2 regions of the Streptomyces kunmingensis genome follow, and region 2 is predicted to be linked to the other one. Evidence: riboswitches for the same ligand, from Rfam matches in the RefSeq annotation. Region 2 holds a riboswitch; the other holds the start of a gene.
What was found. A riboswitch is a leader RNA that binds a small molecule or an ion and turns the genes downstream of it on or off. The one in region 2 is predicted to bind cyclic di-AMP.

Region 1 (4,347 bases), on a different contig from region 2:
GCGGGCTGACCATGGCCAACATCTTCATCGCGGTGCTCTGGACCTGAGCGAAGGCGGGCCGAGGGACCTGACCGCCCCGGTCGCCACGACGAGCCAGACCGTCGCCGCGATCCACAGCAGCACCTGCCCCGGCGCCTTGAGCCAGGGCGTCTCCACGGCGGTGGCCACCGTCAGCGTCGCCACCGCCGTCATCCCCATCGGGAACACCGTCGACCAGCGCCGCACGTCGTACGTGAACCGCGGCTCCAGCACCTCCGCCACCGCGAGCACCACGTACCAGGCCACGTCCAGCGTCAGCAGCACCCCGCACATGTCGCGCAGCACCCCGGTGACATCGGAGTTCCAGAGGTCGCCGGCCCGCCCCGCCAGCACCAGCTTCGCCGCGGCGAGCGCCGAGATGGCCAGCGCCCCGCCCGCGACCCAGTGGTCCCCGGCGCCCGTGAGCACCTGCCGCCGGTCGAAGCGGGCGAACGCCGCCACGTACATCACGAGCCCGAACCAGAACACCACCACCGCCGCGTAGCCGAGCCACCGCACGCCCACGGCCGCCGACAGTGTCGCCCCGAGCACGGCGAGCCCCTGCGTGGCCACGCACGCGAGGAACACCGCCCCGGGCATCCGCCGCTTCCAGTGCCGTACGACGGCGACGAGCAGCCCCGGCCAGGCGAGCGCGGCGATCACCAGCAGCGCCGAGGCGAGCCACTGCCGGCCGAGCAGCGAGAACCGGGTGCCGAGCACACACGTCGCCGCGACGGCGGTCAGCGCGGGCGGGGAGATCGCCTCGTGCCGCCAGCGGCTGCGGTCGTGCATGAGGCGGAGCGTGAAGTCGGCCGCCAGAAGCACCCAGAGTGCGACGGCGAGCACCAGGAGGATGCCGGACAGGACGTCGTGGCCGGTCAGACGGAACCCGACCGAGACGATGCCGGTCGCCATCACGGCGGCGCCCGCGGCAGGCGGGAACCGGGACCCGAAGGGCCGCGGGGTCACGTTCGGACGGGAGTGCTGCACCGCCCGAACGTAACCACGACCGGCGTCAGGCGGGGCGCACCACGCTGTGGATCGAGCCGGTGCCGTCGTAGTAGATGGATTCCTCGCGGACGTAAGCGCCCGGCTTCGGCGCGTGGATCATCATGCCGTCGCCGAGGTAGAGACCGACGTGGCTGATGTCGTCGTAGAAGAACACCAGGTCACCGGGTTGTATGGCGGAGAGCGAGACGGTCGTGCCGAACTCCACCTGGTCCCAGGTGGTGCGCGGCAGAGTGATGCCGGCCGCCTTCCACGCCGCCTGCGTGAGCCCCGAGCAGTCGTAGGAGTCCGGGCCCGTGGCGCCCCACACGTACGGTTTGCCCTCCTGGGACTTGGCGAACGCGAGCGCCTTCGCGGCCTTGGCGGCGTAGCCGGAAGAACTGCCGGACGGCGTGCCGGAAGAGCCGCCGGACGAACCGGAACCCGAGCTCTCCTGCTGCGCCGCCTCCTCGGCCGCCTGCCGCTTCTTCTCCTCCTCGGCCTTCTGCTTCTCGGCGAGCTCCGCGGCCTTCTTGCGGGCCGCCTCTTCCTTCTTCTTCTCGATCGCCGCGAGCCGCTGCTTCTCCTCGGCGGTCAGCTTGGACAGCAGTTCACGCGCGTCGGAGAGCTTCGTCTGCACGCTCTGCTTCGAGGTGCTCAGCTCGGTCTGCGAGGAGGTGAGCTGCTGCAGGTTCTCCTGAGCCTCGGTGCGCTTCTTCGCGGTGGTGAGCTGCTGCTCCTGGTAGTTGTCGACGGCCTTCTTCTGGTCGGCCGTCATCCGGCTCATCAGCCGGTTCTGCGCGAAGTAGTCCTCGGGATCGTCCGCGAGGAACATCGTCGCGGTATCGCTGATCCCGCCCGTGCGGTACTGCTGGGCGGCGAACCGGCCCAGCTCCTGGCGGGCCGAGTTCATCTTCTCGGTGCGCTGCGCGATGTCGTCGAGCAGCTTGTCGACCTGCTTCTTCTTGCTGTCGGTCTGCTCCTTGGCGGAGTTGTACTTCTGCGTGGCGACCTCGGCCTGCCGGTACAGACTGTCGACTTTCTTCTGTACCTCCTCGAGGCTCGGCCGCTGCGGCTGCGCGGGCGCTGCCTGGGCCGTCTGCGAGAGGAGGGCGACCGAGGTGAGGGCGGCGGTCGTGATCCCGACCGCGGGAGTGGTGCGAAGGCCGCCGGTCATCCGGGACCGGATGCGCGGCTTGCGGTGCGACGCCAAGGAGGCGACTCCTTCCGTGGTCCGCCTACCGGGTTAGCTGTCGGGTTCGGGCGTACGGAAGGCTGCCCTACGGTCGACTGCCCGGCGCTGCGGGCCGTCGAGGCGATTCACCCCAAGGTCGGTTGGGTCCCCGGTTCCCTGCCTCGCGGCGTACGGGACTCAGCGGGGGCTGCCCGCTCGCCGCGGTGCTCGCGGTCGTGGGGACGGACTGCCCGCGCAGCACGGTAGCCAACTCGTGTTGCTGCTGTGAAGGTTGATGTTCGAAATGCCCGATACATTTTCGTGACCTTGGCTACTCCGCAGCCACTCCGGCGGCGCCTTCACCGTACTGTCATGCGGTCGTCACTGTGTGCGACCGCTTTGTCGTACGGGTTCGAGTACCGCCCTGACCTGCGCGTACGGGCTTTGTTGTGGAGGCGGGAGCGGCGTGTCAGTGGGGCGCCCTAAACTCGTAAGGCGATGAGCAGCCTCTTTGACGACAGCTTCCTGGCGGGCCTCCAGAACCGGACCGAGGAGCCCCCGCCGCCGCCCGACAGTGAGCACGAAGGACCGGCGCCGGAGCCGATCCCGGACGACCTGTTCGGCGGGAAGTTCGACGTGCCCCCGGCCAGGGACGCGTACTACCGTGACGGCGCGCCCCGGCCTGCCCTGGACCCGGCGGCCCTGCTCGACGGGCTGAACGAGAACCAGAGAGCGGCCGTCGCGCACGGTGGCTCCCCGCTGCTCATCGTCGCCGGTGCCGGCTCCGGAAAGACCCGCGTCCTCACCCACCGCATCGCCTACCTCCTCGCCGAGCGCGGCGTGCACCCCGGCCAGATCCTCGCGATCACCTTCACGAACAAGGCCGCGGGCGAGATGAAGGAGCGCGTCGAGGCCCTCGTCGGACCGCGCGCGAACGCCATGTGGGTGTCCACCTTCCACAGCGCCTGCGTGCGCATCCTGCGCCGCGAGTCGAAGAAGCTCGGCTTCACGTCGTCGTTCTCGATCTACGACGCCGCCGACAGCAAGCGCCTCATGGCCCTGGTCTGCCGCGACCTCGACCTGGACCCCAAGAAGTTCCCGCCGAAGTCCTTCAGCGCCAAGATCTCGAACCTGAAGAACGAGCTGATCGACGAGGAGGACTTCGCGAAGACGGCCGCCGACGGGTTCGAGAAGTCCGTCGCCCAGGCCTACGCGATGTACCAGTCGCGGCTGCGCGAGGCCAACGCCCTCGACTTCGACGACCTGATCATGACGACGGTGAACCTGCTGCGCGCGTTCCCCGACGTCGCCGAGCACTACCGCCGCCGCTTCCGGCACGTCCTCGTCGACGAGTACCAGGACACCAACCACGCGCAGTACGCGCTCGTGCGCGAGCTCGTCGGGCCGGCCCGGGACGCCGAGGGCAACGACGCCGATCCGGCCGAGCTGTGCGTCGTCGGTGACGCCGACCAGTCGATCTACGCGTTCCGCGGCGCCACGATCCGCAACATCCTCCAGTTCGAGGAGGACTACACGGACGCGACGACGATCCTCCTGGAGCAGAACTACCGCTCCACGCAGACGATCCTCAGCGCCGCCAACGCGGTCATCGAGCGCAACGAGTCGCGCCGTCCGAAGAACCTGTGGACGAACGCGGGCACCGGCTCCCAGATCACCGGCTACGTCGCGGACACCGAGCACGACGAGGCCCAGTTCGTCGCCGAGGAGATCGACCGGCTCACGGACGCGGGCGAGGCGAAGGCCGGCGACGTCGCCGTCTTCTACCGGACGAACGCGCAGTCCCGTGTCTTCGAAGAGATCTTCATCCGCGTCGGCCTGCCCTACAAGGTCGTCGGCGGCGTCCGCTTCTACGAGCGCAAGGAGGTCAGGGACGTCCTCGCCTATCTGCGCGTGCTGGCGAACCCCGAGGACTCCGTCCCCCTGCGCCGCATTCTGAACGTGCCGAAGCGCGGCATCGGCGACCGCGCCGAAGCCATGATCGACGCCCTCTCCCAGCGCGAGAAGATCTCCTTCCCGCAGGCCCTGCGCCGCGTCGACGAGGCGTACGGCATGGCGGCCCGCTCCACGAACGCGGTGAAGCGGTTCAACACCCTCATGGAAGATCTGCGGACCATCGTGGAGTCGGGCGCCGGACCGGCCACGGTCCT
Region 2 (4,347 bases):
CACCTCGGTGACGGCGGCGACCTTCTTCGTGCGGATCGTGATGTCGCCGTTCGCGCACCCGCTGTTCACGGTGCTCACCGGGATCGGCTTCGGCGTCGCCGCGGTCATCGCACCCGACCGCGGCCGGGCCCGCCGCGTCCTGCTGCCGCTCGCCGGGCTGCTCGCGGCGATGGGCATGCACGCGTTCTGGAACGGCTCGTCGTCCTTCGGCGAGTACGGCTTCTTCGCGGTGTACGCGGCGTTCATGGTGCCGGCGTTCGGCCTGCTGACCTGGCTCGCCGTGTACGTACGCCATCGCGAGCTGCGCACCGTGCGGGCCGAGCTGTCCGCGTATGTCGTGGCCGGGTGGCTCGCGCCGCCCGACCCGTTCGCCCTCGGCTCGCTCAAGGCACGCCGCCTCGCCCGGGAGTACGCCGCGTACTACGGCGGCAAGGAGGCGGAGGCGGCGGTCACCGAGTACGAGGCGTACGCGACGTCGCTCGCGCTGCTCAGGCACCGCGGCCGCAAGGGCCGGGCCGGCGCCGATTTCGTCGTACGGGAGCGCGAGTTGCTCGAAGCGCTGTGGGAGCGGCGCCATCACGCACGTCCCGCGCTCGCGTACGCCTCCCAGGTCGCCGCCCCCATGTGGCGGCCACCGGTGTACGCGGGGCCGATGCCGCACGTTCCCGCGTACAACCCGTACCGCTACTGACAAGGCTCAGGCGGACGCGGCCGTGAGGCGGCCGAGCTCCTCGTCCGTCAGGGTCAGGTCCGCCACCGCGAGCAGCGCCGGAAGCTGTTCCACCGTGCGCGCGGACGCGATCGGCGCCGCCACGGTGGGCTGCCCGGCGAGCCAGGCGAGGGCGACCGTGGCGACCTCGGCGCCGCGGGCCTGCGCGATCTCGTCGAGGGCGGTCAGCACCTTCTGGCCGCGCTCGGTCTGAAGGTGCTTGGACGCGCCCCCGGCCCGCGCGCCGTCGACCGTGACGCCCGGCCGGTACTTGCCGGTCAGGAAGCCGGAGGCGAGCGCGTAGTACGGGACGGCGGCGAGCCCTGCGCGCGAGGCGATGTCCTGCCGGGCGCCCTCGTAGGTGGAGCGCGAGACGAGGTTGTAGTGCGGCTGGATGGCGACGTAGCGGGCGAGGCCCTCGCGGTCGGAGACGTCGAGGGACTCCTGGAGACGCTCGGGCGAGATGTTCGACGCGGCGATGTTGCGCACCTTGCCCGCCTTCACGAGGTCGTCGAGCGCGCCGATGATCTCCTCGACGGGGATCGTCTCGTCGTCGTCGAAGTGCGTGTAGTACAGGTCGATGTGGTCGGTGCCCAGGCGCGTGAGGGAGGCGTCGGCGGCGGCCTTGATGTTGGCGGCGCGCAGGCCCTTGAAGTCGGGGTGGCGGGCCACCTTGGTGGCGATGACCAGGTCGTCGCGGTTGCCGCGGGCCTTGAGCCACTTGCCGATGACGGTCTCCGACTCCCCGCCGTGGTTGCCCTCGACCCAGGCCGAGTACGAGTCCGCCGTGTCGATGAAGTTGCCGCCCCCGGCGGTGTAGGCGTCGAGCACCGCGAACGAGGCGGCCTCGTCGGCGGTCCACCCGAACACGTTGCCCCCGAGGGCGAGCGGGAAGACCTCGAGGTCGGAGGAGCCGAGCTTGCGCAGTGAGGGGGAAGAAGTCATGCCCTCAGTTCTACGCCCCCACGGTACGAGGTGTTCCGTAGGGGCGGGAGGCGTTCGAGGGCCGGGCTCTCAGGGGGTGAGGCCCTTGTCGCGCAGCCAGGCCGCCGGGTCGACGCCGGTGGCGGCACCGCCGGGGTGGACCTCCATGTGGAGGTGGTCCCCCGTGACGTTGCCGGTGGCGCCGACGCGGCCTATGACGTCGCCGGTGCTGACCTTCTGGCCGACGCTGACGTTCAGCGAGGACTGGTGGCAGAACCACAGCTCGGTGCCGTCGTCGAGGGTGAGGATCGTGCGGTAGCCGTACGCGCCCGCCCAGCCGGCCTCGGTGATGGTGCCGCCGTGGACGGCGTAGATCGGCGTACCGGTGGAGGCCGCGAAGTCCAGGCCCGTGTGGTAGCCGGAGGACCACAGGGATCCGGGCTGGCCGAAGGTGCCGGTGAGCGTGTACGAGGTGACGGGGAGCTTGTAGCTCTTGGCCAGCTTGGCCAGGCGCTCGGCCTCGGCCTTCTTCTTGGCCTCCTCCTCCGCCTTCTTCTTCTCGGCGGCGGCCTTGGCCTCGGCCTTCTCCTGCTTCGCCGCGGCTTCCGCGGCGGCCTTCTGGGCGGCGGCCTCCTCGGCCGCGGCCTGCGTCCTGGCGTCGGCGGCGTCCTGCTGCGCCTCGGCCTGCTGCATGATGCGCGACCGCAGCGCTTCGCCCGCGCCCGACCGGCCGTTGCCCATGGAGGTGAGCGGGGCGGCCTCGGTGGCGCCGGACGAGGAGTCGGCGGTGTCGGACATGAGCGCGCCCACGCCGGGCAGCGACTTGGCCTCGGGCAGCGAGTCCTTGACCGCCGAGAGGTCGGGCATGGAGATGTGGACCGGGGGCTTGCCGCCCTGCGCGGTGGCGATGCCGCCCGCGCCGACGGCGGCGATCACGCCGACGCCGAGGACCGTGGAGCTGCGCGCGAGTCCGCCGCGCTGCCGGGCCACGCGGTGCCTGCCGCGGACGGGACGGACGGATTCCTCGGTGGGATTCCACTCCTCCCAGGTCCCCTGCTCGACACCGGACCCGCCTGGGGCGGGGTCGGCGGAGAATCCGGGGAACTCGGGGGCAGGACGGTTCGACGCCACGGGGGCGCTCTCCTTTCCTTCCTTCTCGCCTACCGGGTTAGCTGACGGGTTCGGAGCAGGAAGGTCTCCTACGAGCACGGTCCGACGCCCGAAAAGCGACGGAACTATGCCTGATTCACCCCAAGTTGGTGGTTCCCCGGCTCCCTTGCGGGATTAAGCGTGTGCGCACGGAGCCGTCGCTTGTGACGGCTGGGACGACCGCGCTGCGTTATCGAACGTTAATAGACAGCCGATAGTAATTCCAAGCTGTTCCCGTTGATCGTTCACGTTCTTGGCCTGGACTTAACGGGGCACTACCGGGCGGAATCGGGCGAGTTGCCCGTCGTTTTTGACGCGCTTCAAACCCATCAGTTTCTGACGTAGTGTCAATTGTTATGCGAAGAGGGGTCGTCCGGTCACCCCTCGTGAGGTTGATCAAGGACGCCGCACGGCGAGCAGCGCCATGTCGTCGGTGGCGCCGTCCCCGGTGTGCAGGCGTACCTCTTCGGCCAGCGCGGCGAGCAGCTCATCGGGCCCCGGGAAGATCCGGCCCACGAGCCGGGCCGCGGGATCGTAGAAGACGCCCTTCGCGTCCCGTGCCTCGGAGAGCCCGTCGGTGTAGAGCAGGAGCGTCGCCGCGGGCGGGAACTCCGCCTCGGTGGCCCGGTCCGGCCAGGACCCGAGCTCGCCCAGGCCGAGCGGCAGCGCCGCCTCCGCGGGCGTGATCACCTGGACCGTGCCGTCGCCGAGCAGCACGACCGGCTCGGGGTGGCCGCGGTTGAGGATGCGCAGGAGCCGGCCGCCGTGCGGGATCTCGGCGAGCACGGCGGTGGTGAAGCCCTCGAAGTCGTCGATGCCGCGCCGCCGGGAGCCCTCCCGGGCCAGCGCCCGCTCCAGCCGCTGGGCGACCGCCTCCAGACTGTCCTCCTGCTCGGCGGCCTCCCGAAAGGCGCCGATGACGACGGCCACGGCGGCGACCGCGCCCATGCCCTTCCCGCGTACGTCCCCGACGACTATCCGCACCCCGTGCGGTGTGTCCTGCACCGCGTACAGGTCGCCGCCGATGAACGCGTCGGCCTGCGCCGCCTCGTACCGGGCCGCGATCGCCAGACCGCCGATCCGCCCGGCCGGCTCCGGCAGCACGGCGAGCTGGGCCGCCTCCGCGATCTGCCGCGCGGACGCGAGCTGCTCGTCGCTGCGGCGCTTGATCCGGTTGATGAAGCAGGCCAGCACGCACACGGTGGCCACGGTGGCCATCTCCGTATAGACGCCGGTGTGGAAGGCCGTGTACCTGAGATGCACGGCGACGATGGCGGCGATCGACGCCGCTCCGGCCGCGATCGTGCTGCCCAGCGAGAAGAACGGGGCGACGACCAGGGGCGCCGCGCTGAACAGGGGTGAACCGGCGAATCCGGACGGTGTGCAGTACTCGTAGACCGCGCCGCCGATGATCAGCAGCAGGGGCAGCACCCGGAGGAAGGCGCGCGTGCCGACGGCGTCCGCTCCGTGTCTGTGCCGCCCTCCTCGCTGCCCCACCACTCGTCTCCTGCCACAGTCCGCGCCCGGATTCCGGCGTCTGTCCAAGGGTTCCCGGGGCGGGAGCC

Region 1: it holds a riboswitch for cyclic di-AMP, as region 2 does, so the genes downstream of both, ABD366_RS28130 (C40 family peptidase) here and ABD366_RS42755 (M23 family metallopeptidase) in region 2, are expected to answer to the same signal.

What each region holds. Positions count from the first base shown of each region.
Region 1 is NZ_BAAATS010000025.1:45,040-49,386, forward strand. Features, by position in the region: gene ABD366_RS28120 (hypothetical protein) at 1-47, shown strand, start outside; gene ABD366_RS28125 (tellurite resistance/C4-dicarboxylate transporter family protein) at 25-1,008, opposite strand; gene ABD366_RS28130 (C40 family peptidase) at 1,034-2,218, opposite strand; cyclic di-AMP (ydaO/yuaA leader) riboswitch at 2,226-2,393, opposite strand; gene pcrA (DNA helicase PcrA) at 2,678-4,347, shown strand, end outside.
Region 2 is NZ_BAAATS010000072.1:16,989-21,335, forward strand. Features, by position in the region: gene ABD366_RS42745 (PrsW family intramembrane metalloprotease) at 1-691, shown strand, start outside; gene ABD366_RS42750 (aldo/keto reductase) at 698-1,654, opposite strand; gene ABD366_RS42755 (M23 family metallopeptidase) at 1,724-2,764, opposite strand; cyclic di-AMP (ydaO/yuaA leader) riboswitch at 2,776-2,934, opposite strand; gene ABD366_RS42760 (PP2C family protein-serine/threonine phosphatase) at 3,179-4,279, opposite strand.